One region of the Photobacterium sp. DNB23_23_1 genome, then DNA from elsewhere that is predicted to be linked to it. Evidence: predicted binding sites of a transcription regulator. Region 1 holds the regulator's gene; each other region holds the start of a gene.
The links. Region 1 encodes CRP, which controls carbon source genes, mostly activating them, when cyclic AMP is high. Its sites were predicted from a motif close to TGTGANNNNNNTCACA; they were not measured.
Positions count from the first base shown of each region.

Region 2: typA (translational GTPase TypA) is a predicted target of CRP. The motif match lies at 1,151-1,166, and genes of this name have one in related genera.
Region 3: ACVA53_RS06430 (NupC/NupG family nucleoside CNT transporter) is a predicted target of CRP. The motif match lies at 1,136-1,151, and genes of this name have one in related genera.
Region 4: ACVA53_RS19790 (CTP synthase) is a predicted target of CRP. The motif match lies at 1,166-1,181, and genes of this name have one in related genera.

Region 1 covers NZ_JBNNXT010000003.1:188,631-190,837, forward strand. The annotation lists gene ACVA53_RS03795 (2-oxoadipate dioxygenase/decarboxylase family protein) at 1-385, shown strand, start outside; gene ACVA53_RS03800 (hypothetical protein) at 478-666, opposite strand; gene crp (cAMP-activated global transcriptional regulator CRP) at 853-1,485, opposite strand; gene ACVA53_RS03810 (OsmC family protein) at 1,757-2,161, shown strand.
Region 2 covers NZ_JBNNXT010000044.1:31,660-33,866, forward strand. The annotation lists gene typA (translational GTPase TypA) at 1-1,050, opposite strand, end outside; gene glnA (glutamate--ammonia ligase) at 1,535-2,207, shown strand, end outside.
Region 3 covers NZ_JBNNXT010000007.1:21,536-23,742, reverse strand. The annotation lists gene glgX (glycogen debranching protein GlgX) at 1-120, shown strand, start outside; gene ACVA53_RS06440 (hypothetical protein) at 123-305, shown strand; gene ACVA53_RS06435 (TatD family hydrolase) at 295-1,089, shown strand; gene ACVA53_RS06430 (NupC/NupG family nucleoside CNT transporter) at 1,295-2,207, shown strand, end outside.
Region 4 covers NZ_JBNNXT010000039.1:30,962-33,168, reverse strand. The annotation lists gene ACVA53_RS19790 (CTP synthase) at 1-1,084, opposite strand, end outside; gene mazG (nucleoside triphosphate pyrophosphohydrolase) at 1,282-2,091, opposite strand; gene relA (GTP diphosphokinase) at 2,172-2,207, opposite strand, start outside.

The DNA.
Region 1 (2,207 bases):
CTACGCGACTTATGAGTTGCTGGCGGCAGAAAGCGAATATGCTGGATGGCTAGCTGCCCATGGTTTTGGGGCCAACCACTTTACCGTTAGCCTGAACCAGCTTGAGCAGTTTACCGAGGTGGCTGAGGTCAATCACTTGCTGCGCCACAACGGGTTTGAGATCAACAGCGCTGGCGGTGATGTTAAAGGTAGCCCTGAGGTGATGCTTGAACAGTCATCGACTATGGCCGACAGGGTCGAGGTTGGGTTTTTGGATGGCGTTTATAGCATACCGGGCGGGTTCTATGAGTTTGCCAAGCGCTACCCGAAAGAGGACGGTGAGTTATATACCGGTTTTGTCGAGGCGTCGGCAGATAAGATCTTCGAGAGCACGGACGCCAACTAAATCAGGGTAACCTGCCTGAAACCGGTTATCTAATTCTGCATATTCCAAGCGCCTGTGGCTCATGTGGTCACAGGTGTTTCATGTGTCTGGATTTAGTGCTTGAGGCTATCGAGTGGATACCCCTGCTGGGACTCCGGTGTCTGGCGTTTCACCTTCTCATGTTGTTCAAGGTAGTGGCGGCTGTCACTGAAGCCTGTCATCTCAACGGTATCGGGCAGCGGCGAAATGACTCCGCGCTCGGTGTGGTGGGAGCGATGTGGTGAGAAGCGTTCGATGTCCATACCGGTATTCCATTACAGGTGATGAGGATTAATATGCACAATGTAGCATTAAGTCGCGTAGATACAAGCACAAAAAGAGTGATGGGGTAGACAGTAATGTCCTGTAAGTATGAAAGTGGGTGCGATGGGCAATAAAAAAAGCCGCATAGTGCGGCTTTTTGAGTTTTTGCTAGTAAACCGGGTTGTTTAGCGTGTGCCGTAAACAACGATAGTTTTACCATGGGCAGAAATCAGGTTCTGCTCTTCTAGCATCTTCAATATACGACCAACAGTCTCACGGGAACAGCCAACGATCTGGCCGATTTCCTGACGGGTGATCTTGATTTGCATGCCGTCTGGGTGAGTCATTGCATCTGGCTGTTTAGCCAGGTTCAATAGTGTCTGAGCGATACGGCCTGTTACATCCAGGAATGCCAAGTCACCGACTTTCTGGCTAGTCACCTGAAGGCGGCTGGCCATCTGCGCAGAAAGGCGCATTAGGATGTCTGGGTTAACTTGAATTAGCTGGCGGAATTTCTTGAAAGAAATTTCTGCAACTTCGCAAGGGGTCTTAGCTCGAACCCATGCAGTACGCTCTTGGCCTTCTTCGAATAGGCCTAACTCACCGATGAAGTCACCTTGGTTTAGGTAAGACAGGATCATTTCCTTACCTTCTTCATCCTTGATCAGGACCGCAACAGAACCTTTTACGATGTAATAGAGCGTTTCCGCTTTTTCTCCCGCATGAATCAAAGTACTCTTTGAAGGGTATTTATGAATGTGGCAATGGGAAAGAAACCACTCTAGAGTTGGATCTGTTTGAGGTTTACCTGGAACCATATTACTAACTTCCTCTGCGTTTGTTGCCCAACAACGACGTCCATTAAAAATGTGGCTGGGCCTAACCATAATTAGTTCGTCGTTTAGGATATTCAGTCAACCGCTGGGCTGCAAGCTCACGTGAATAATTAGTTCAGATTTTATCTTTTTTCGGCGCGCTTTTCTTGATATTGATCTATGTGAAATGGCCATTTTGTAGTCATAAGTGTGCACATGATCACACCGTTGCTAGATTGTGCCAAAACCCCCTATAAGTTGTAAGGAGAAACCAATGCAATCACGAGTGAAATGGGTCGAAAATATGACCTTCCTAGGGCAGTCAAATTCAGGTCACAGCGTGGTGATGGATGGCAATGGTGGCGAAAAAGCGCCGAGCCCAATGGAGCTGGTACTGATGGCTGCGGGTGGGTGTAGTTCGGTGGACGTGGTGGATGGGCTCAAATCTGCCGGGCAGAAAATTACGGCTTGCGAAGCGCAAATCAACTCGGTTCGTCGTGAGCTGGCTCCTCGTATTTTTACCACTGCGAACCTGCATTTTGTGGTGACAGGTGAAAATTTGGATGAAGCCGTTGTAGCCAAAACCGTGGCCGACTCGTTGGAAAAATACTGTTCTGTTTGCCTGATGTTGGGTGAAGGGGTAGAGATGACCCACTCGTACGAGGTGGTGGAAGCGTAACCTCGCAGTAAGGGATGGCGATGGGCGAGAGGATAATCACGCCTAT
Region 2 (2,207 bases), on a different contig from region 1:
GCGAAGTGCAACGTTGTGTACCAACTCTTTCTGTAGGCGCTCAAGAATGTTACGTGAAGTAACGAACTTACCTTCTTTACCTGCGAACGGAGACGTGTTGACCTGGAACGTCATGGTTACAGTTGGCTCATCAACAGACAGAGCAGGCAGAGCCTCAACCGCGTTCACATCACAGATAGTGTCAGAGATTTTCAGTTCACCAAGACCTGTAATTGCAATGATGTCGCCCGCCGTTGCTTTTTCAACTTCGTGACGCTCAAGGCCAAGGTAACCCAATACCGTACCGACTTTACCGTTACGTGTCTTACCATCAGCACCCACAATAGTAACCTGCTGGTTTGGTACCACAGAGCCACGGGTTACACGAGCAACACCGATAACACCCACGTAAGAGCTGTAGTCTAGCTGAGAGATTTGCATCTGTAGGCTGCCATCAACGTCAACGCTTGGGGCGTCAACCGTATCAACAACCGCTTGGAACAATGGCTCCATGTTCTCGCCAACTTCACCTTCATCCATTGTTGCCCAGCCATTAAGAGCTGAAGCATAAACAGTCGTGAAGTCTAGCTGCTCATCTGTTGCACCTAGGTTATCAAACAGGTCAAATACTTGATCCATAACCCACTCAGGACGTGCGCCCGGACGGTCGATCTTGTTGATAACAACGATAGGCTTAAGGCCGTGGGCAAACGCTTTCTGAGTTACGAAACGCGTCTGAGGCATTGGGCCGTCAACAGCATCAACAATCAACAATACAGAGTCAACCATCGACATGATACGCTCAACTTCACCACCGAAGTCGGCGTGTCCTGGAGTATCTACGATGTTGATGCGGTAATCATTCCAGTTAATTGCTGTGTTCTTAGCAAGAATGGTAATACCACGCTCTTTTTCGATGTCGTTGGAATCCATTACGCGTTCTTCAACGTCACCGCGAGACTCTAACGTGCCAGACTGCTGAAGCAGTTTGTCAACCAGGGTGGTTTTACCGTGGTCAACGTGCGCAATAATTGCGATATTTCTTAATTTATCGATCTGTGGATTAGACATGGATTCACATTCACTCAGAACATGCAGCAACCGGATGGCGCTACTTGGTTAAAAAAACGGCTCATAATCTAACAGATTTTACGCCAAAACCCACGTAATATGTGATTTATATCACCGCCTTTTTCGTTCTACTTGCTCTAACCAGGCATTTTGCTGCATCGCAGGCCAGTAAAGCCCCCCTCCGAACGCCTTTTCTATCAACTTTTCCCGGCCGAGCCAATTGACAATATATCGCGCTGGGCTAATGTAGATACGCGCACCATTAAAGGGATAACAACCCATACCGCACCAACTTGGTGCAGCAAATCCCCATAACAGTGCAAGTGATGGACAAATTCAGCCTCAAATACCTGCTAAGTGCGCTATTTTGGGGCTTTGAAAAGTTGGCACAGTTATCGCATTGTCTTTTAGCAATAGAGCGAAACACGCTCATTCCTAATTTATTGCGGCCTGATGCCCAATCTAACACCGGAGGTTATTCAAGATGTCAGTAGAAAGTGTACTAGCGCTGATCCAGGAAAATGAAGTTAAGTTTGTTGACCTACGCTTTACCGATACCAAAGGTAAAGAGCAGCACATCTCTATCCCATCCCACCAGATCGATGCTGACTTCTTTGAAGAAGGCAAGATGTTTGATGGTTCTTCTGTTGCTGGTTGGAAAGGTATCAACGAGTCAGATATGGTAATGATGCCGGATGCAGCTAGCGCGGTACTAGACCCATTCACAGAAGATGCAACACTGAACATCCGCTGTGACATCCTAGAGCCTGCAACAATGCAAGGCTACGACCGTGACCCTCGCTCTATTGCCAAGCGTGCTGAAGACTTCATGCGTGCAACTGGCGTTGCAGACACTGTATTGATCGGTCCTGAGCCGGAGTTCTTCCTGTTCGATGACGTGAAGTTTGCCACTGATATGTCTGGTTCTTTCTTCAAGATCGACGACGTAGAAGCGGCTTGGAACACAGGTTCAGATTTCGAAGGCGGTAACAAAGGCCACCGTCCTGGCGTGAAAGGTGGTTACTTCCCAGTAGCACCGGTTGATTCTTCACAAGACATCCGTTCAGCCATGTGTCTAATCATGGAAGAAATGGGCTTGGTTGTTGAAGCGCACCACCACGAAGTTGCAACGGCAGGCCAGAACGAAATCGCTACCC
Region 3 (2,207 bases), on a different contig from region 1:
CATGATATTTACTCCATTGATGAGGCACCGCTTTACACCCGCGATACCATTTTGGCGACTGGGCGTAGTATGATCGTCATGGTAGCCAAGGCCATCAAGGCCACAAAACAGGATAGATAGGCATGATGTCGTTGATCAAGCGTGGGGTAGCGGCCTATGACCGCTGGTGTGAAAAAATGGGGCTAGTGCCCGAGAACCGTCGTTGCTGCGCACCGGTCCGCTATGACAGTGACGACTCGCGCCATCCCGCGAATAGAGGCAAACAGGAGGGCGGTACAGTAAAGGTCAAACCTGATGCTGATTGATAGCCATTGCCACTTCGATTTTGCGCCGTTTTGTGATGATCCCGAGTACTACTTGGCACTATCGCATCAGGCCGGAGTTGGGAAAATCGTCATCCCGGCGGTTGGCCAGCGAAACTGGCAAGCAGTGCGTGATCTGTCAGCCCGTTTTCCCCAGCTTTACTTTGGTTTAGGGTTGCATCCTTTTTTCAGTGTCGAGCATGATGTTAGTACCTTGATTCAATTGGAATATGAGCTTGCGTCGGAGGCCGAACAACGAGAAAAAAAACAATCACACTGCGTTGCTGTCGGGGAATGTGGACTAGACTTTGCCATTGTGAATGCCGACCGGGATCAACAGATTTCGTTATTGGCAGCCCAGTTACAGTTGGCTAACCGCTTTGAATTACCGGTCATACTCCATTGCCGCAAGGCTTTTCCCGAATTGCTTCGGGTTTTGAGGCAAAATATGCCTATTGCTGGTGGGGTGTACCATGGATTTAGTGGCAGCCATCAACAAGCGGTGCAGCTTATTGATCTAGGTATCAAAATTGGGGTCGGTGGAACGATTACATATCGCCGAGCCAATAAGACTCGAAATACAATAGCCGCACTGCCATTGGATGCACTTCTGCTTGAAACAGATGCACCCGATATGCCAGTAGCTGGGTTTCAAGGGGAGCCAAACCGGCCCGATCGGTTGGTGAAGGTGCTGGGTGAACTGGCAGCAATCCGAACGGAAAGCGAACAGGAAATTAAGCAGGCAACTAGCTTAACCACTGCTGAACTTTTCCGTATTCCAATGTGAAGCGCTGTCACAAATTAAACGTTTGCGTGAATCGTTTGCGCGAAACCGTGACGTAGCTCACATTTAGGATTGAACTTTCACTCTCTTTCCTTGCAAACTGTGATGTCGGCGTTATTTTATCCGCCGCTGCATGAGTATAATGCGCCGGACTCTTAATGAGCCGAATTGTCGAGACGCCAACTTAACTAAAGGGAAGCCATAAACTATGAGCATGTTTATGAGCCTGGTTGGGATGGTCGTACTGCTAGGTCTTGCAGTACTTCTATCTGATAACCGTAAAGCTATTAATCTACGTACAGTGGGTGGCGCATTTGCCATTCAATTTTGTTTAGGTGCATTTGTTCTTTATGTACCTGTTGGCCGTGACGTACTGTATGGTATGTCTACAGCCGTTGCCAACGTTATCGCTTATGGTAACGACGGTATTAACTTCCTATTCGGTGGCCTGACTTCAGACAAAATGTTTGAAGTGTTCGGCGGTGGCGGCTTCGTGTTTGCCCTGCGCGTACTACCAGTAATCGTTTTCTTCTCTGCACTGATCAGCGTACTTTACTACCTGGGCATCATGCAGGTTGTGATCAACATCCTAGGTGGTGGTCTACAGAAAGCACTGGGTACATCTCGCGCCGAATCCATGTCTGCAACAGCTAACATCTTCGTTGGTCAAACGGAAGCACCTTTGGTGATCCGCCCGTTCGTACCAAAAATGACTCAGTCTGAGCTGTTTGCGGTTATGTGTGGTGGTCTGGCGTCTGTAGCGGGTGGTGTACTTGCTGGTTATGCCTCTATGGGTGTACCTCTAGAGTACCTAATCGCCGCTTCATTCATGGCAGCTCCTGGTGGTCTTCTATTTGCTAAGATCATCAAACCTGAAACTGAAGAAGCTGTTGAGCAGCTAGCAAGCGATGCTAATGACGCTGACGACAAGCCAGCGAACGTTATCGACGCAGCAGCAGCGGGTGCTTCTTCTGGTATGCAGCTTGCGCTAAACGTTGGTGCAATGCTTCTTGCGTTCATCGGTCTGATTGCGCTAATCAACGGTATGCTAGGTGGTATCGGTGGCTGGTTCGGTATGCCACAGCTGACACTAGAGCTTATCCTTGGTTATGTTTTCTCTC
Region 4 (2,207 bases), on a different contig from region 1:
TTTTACCTTCTACACCGCGGCCGCCGAAGCCACCAGGAACCAAGATAGCATCAAGGCCTTCCAGTACTTCTGTACCTTTAGACTCAACATCCTGAGAATCAACATACTTGATCTTCACTGACAGACGGTTCTTAAGACCGGCATGCTTCAGTGCTTCATTCACTGACTTGTATGCATCTGGTAGTTCGATGTACTTACCCACCATACCGATAGTCACTTCGGCTGTTGGGTTGGCTTCTTCGTAGATCACCTGTTCCCACTCAGTCAGGTCAGCTTCTGGAGCTGTAATACCGAAGCGCTGACAAACCAAGTCATCCAGGCCTTGAGCCTTGATAAGTTGTGGGATCTTATAGATAGAATCTACGTCTTTCATTGAGATAACTGCTTTTTCCTGCACGTTACAGAACAGGGCGATTTTCGCACGCTCGTTAGCAGGGATGTTACGGTCAGAACGACATACAAGGATGTCAGGCTGGATACCGATAGAAAGCAGTTCTTTCACTGAGTGCTGAGTTGGCTTGGTTTTCACTTCGCCAGCTGCAGCCAAGTATGGAACAAGTGTCAGGTGCATGAACATTGCGCGTTCACGGCCTAGCTCAACCGCTAGCTGACGGATTGCTTCCATAAATGGTAGAGATTCGATATCACCTACAGTGCCGCCAACTTCGACGATAGCTACGTCGTGGCCTTCTGCACCTGCAATAACACGTTCTTTGATCGCATTGGTGATGTGTGGGATAACCTGAATCGTTGCACCTAGGTAGTCACCACGACGCTCTTTACGCAGTACATCAGCGTAAACACGTCCCGCAGTGAAGTTATTGCGCTTGGTCATCTTGGTACGGATGAAACGCTCATAGTGGCCTAGGTCAAGGTCAGTCTCTGCACCGTCTTCCGTTACGAATACTTCACCATGCTGAATTGGGCTCATTGTGCCTGGGTCAACGTTGATGTAAGGGTCTAGCTTCATCATGGTCACGTTAAGACCACGCGCTTCTAGAATAGCCGCCAGCGATGCTGCAGCAATACCTTTACCTAGTGAGGATACGACCCCGCCCGTAACAAAAATGTAATTCGTCGTCATGTTTTACCTGGAAGATTGGTATAGAGGATAAAATGTATCTGGACGGGAAATTAGTATACCAGACACACTTTATTGCCACAACGTGAAAACTATCACAGCACGTTTGGTTTTTTTTTGTCTCAAATCAATTCTACTAAACTAGATGACTATAGATTGAGCATTCATCCGTGTGACTGCCCTTAACTCCCCCACCTCGCTTACTTTGTCTTCAGCTCGCTACGCTTGACCTCATCCCAGATAGCATCCAAATATTCCAGGGAGCAATCGTCAATACGCTTTCCTCTTTCTAGCACAGTTTTCTCCACTTCGCGAAAACGACGCTCGAATTTCTGGTTGGCTTTCTTCAGTGCCACTTCCGGTTTGACCTGCACATGGCGGCTGAAGTTGGCGACAGCAAACAACAAATCCCCCACTTCTTCTTCGATTTTACTTTGATCAGGTGACACTTGAATGACTTCTTCCATCACCTCTTCAATCTCTTCATGCACCTTATCGACAACCGGCCCTAGGGTATCCCAATCAAATCCATGCTTGGCACAGCGCTTCTGGATTTTATCGGCCCGGATGAGCGCAGGCATCGCTTGCGGGATGTTAGCCAGCACACTGGAATCCTCCCCTTTGACTGAACGCTCCTTGGCTTTCTCCGCTTCCCAGTTGGCATTGATCTCGGCCTCATTGGCAAACTCAGTATTAGCAAACACATGCGGATGACGACGGGTCAGCTTCTCGTTGATACCACGGACCACATCATCAAAATCAAACAGCCCCTGCTCTTTGCCAAGCTGGCTGTAGAAAATCACCTGGAACAACAGATCACCGAGCTCCTCACGCACATCATCCCAATTCTGCTGCTCGATAGCATCAGCCACTTCGTAAGCTTCCTCCAGAGTATGCGGCACAATGGACGCGAAGGTCTGTTTCAAGTCCCAAGGGCACCCCTGCTGTGGGTCGCGCAACGTGGACATAATCTCAACCAATTGCTCAATGGGCGCTTTGTTCTCGCTCATACTGTGATTTCCTTTCTTTGGCTAAAAAAAGCGGGTCGCCTTCGCTTCCCGCTTCAAATAGTTATGTTCTGATTGCCATTTTAGTGCAATCGCTTGGCCTCGGCGACGTCTCTGAC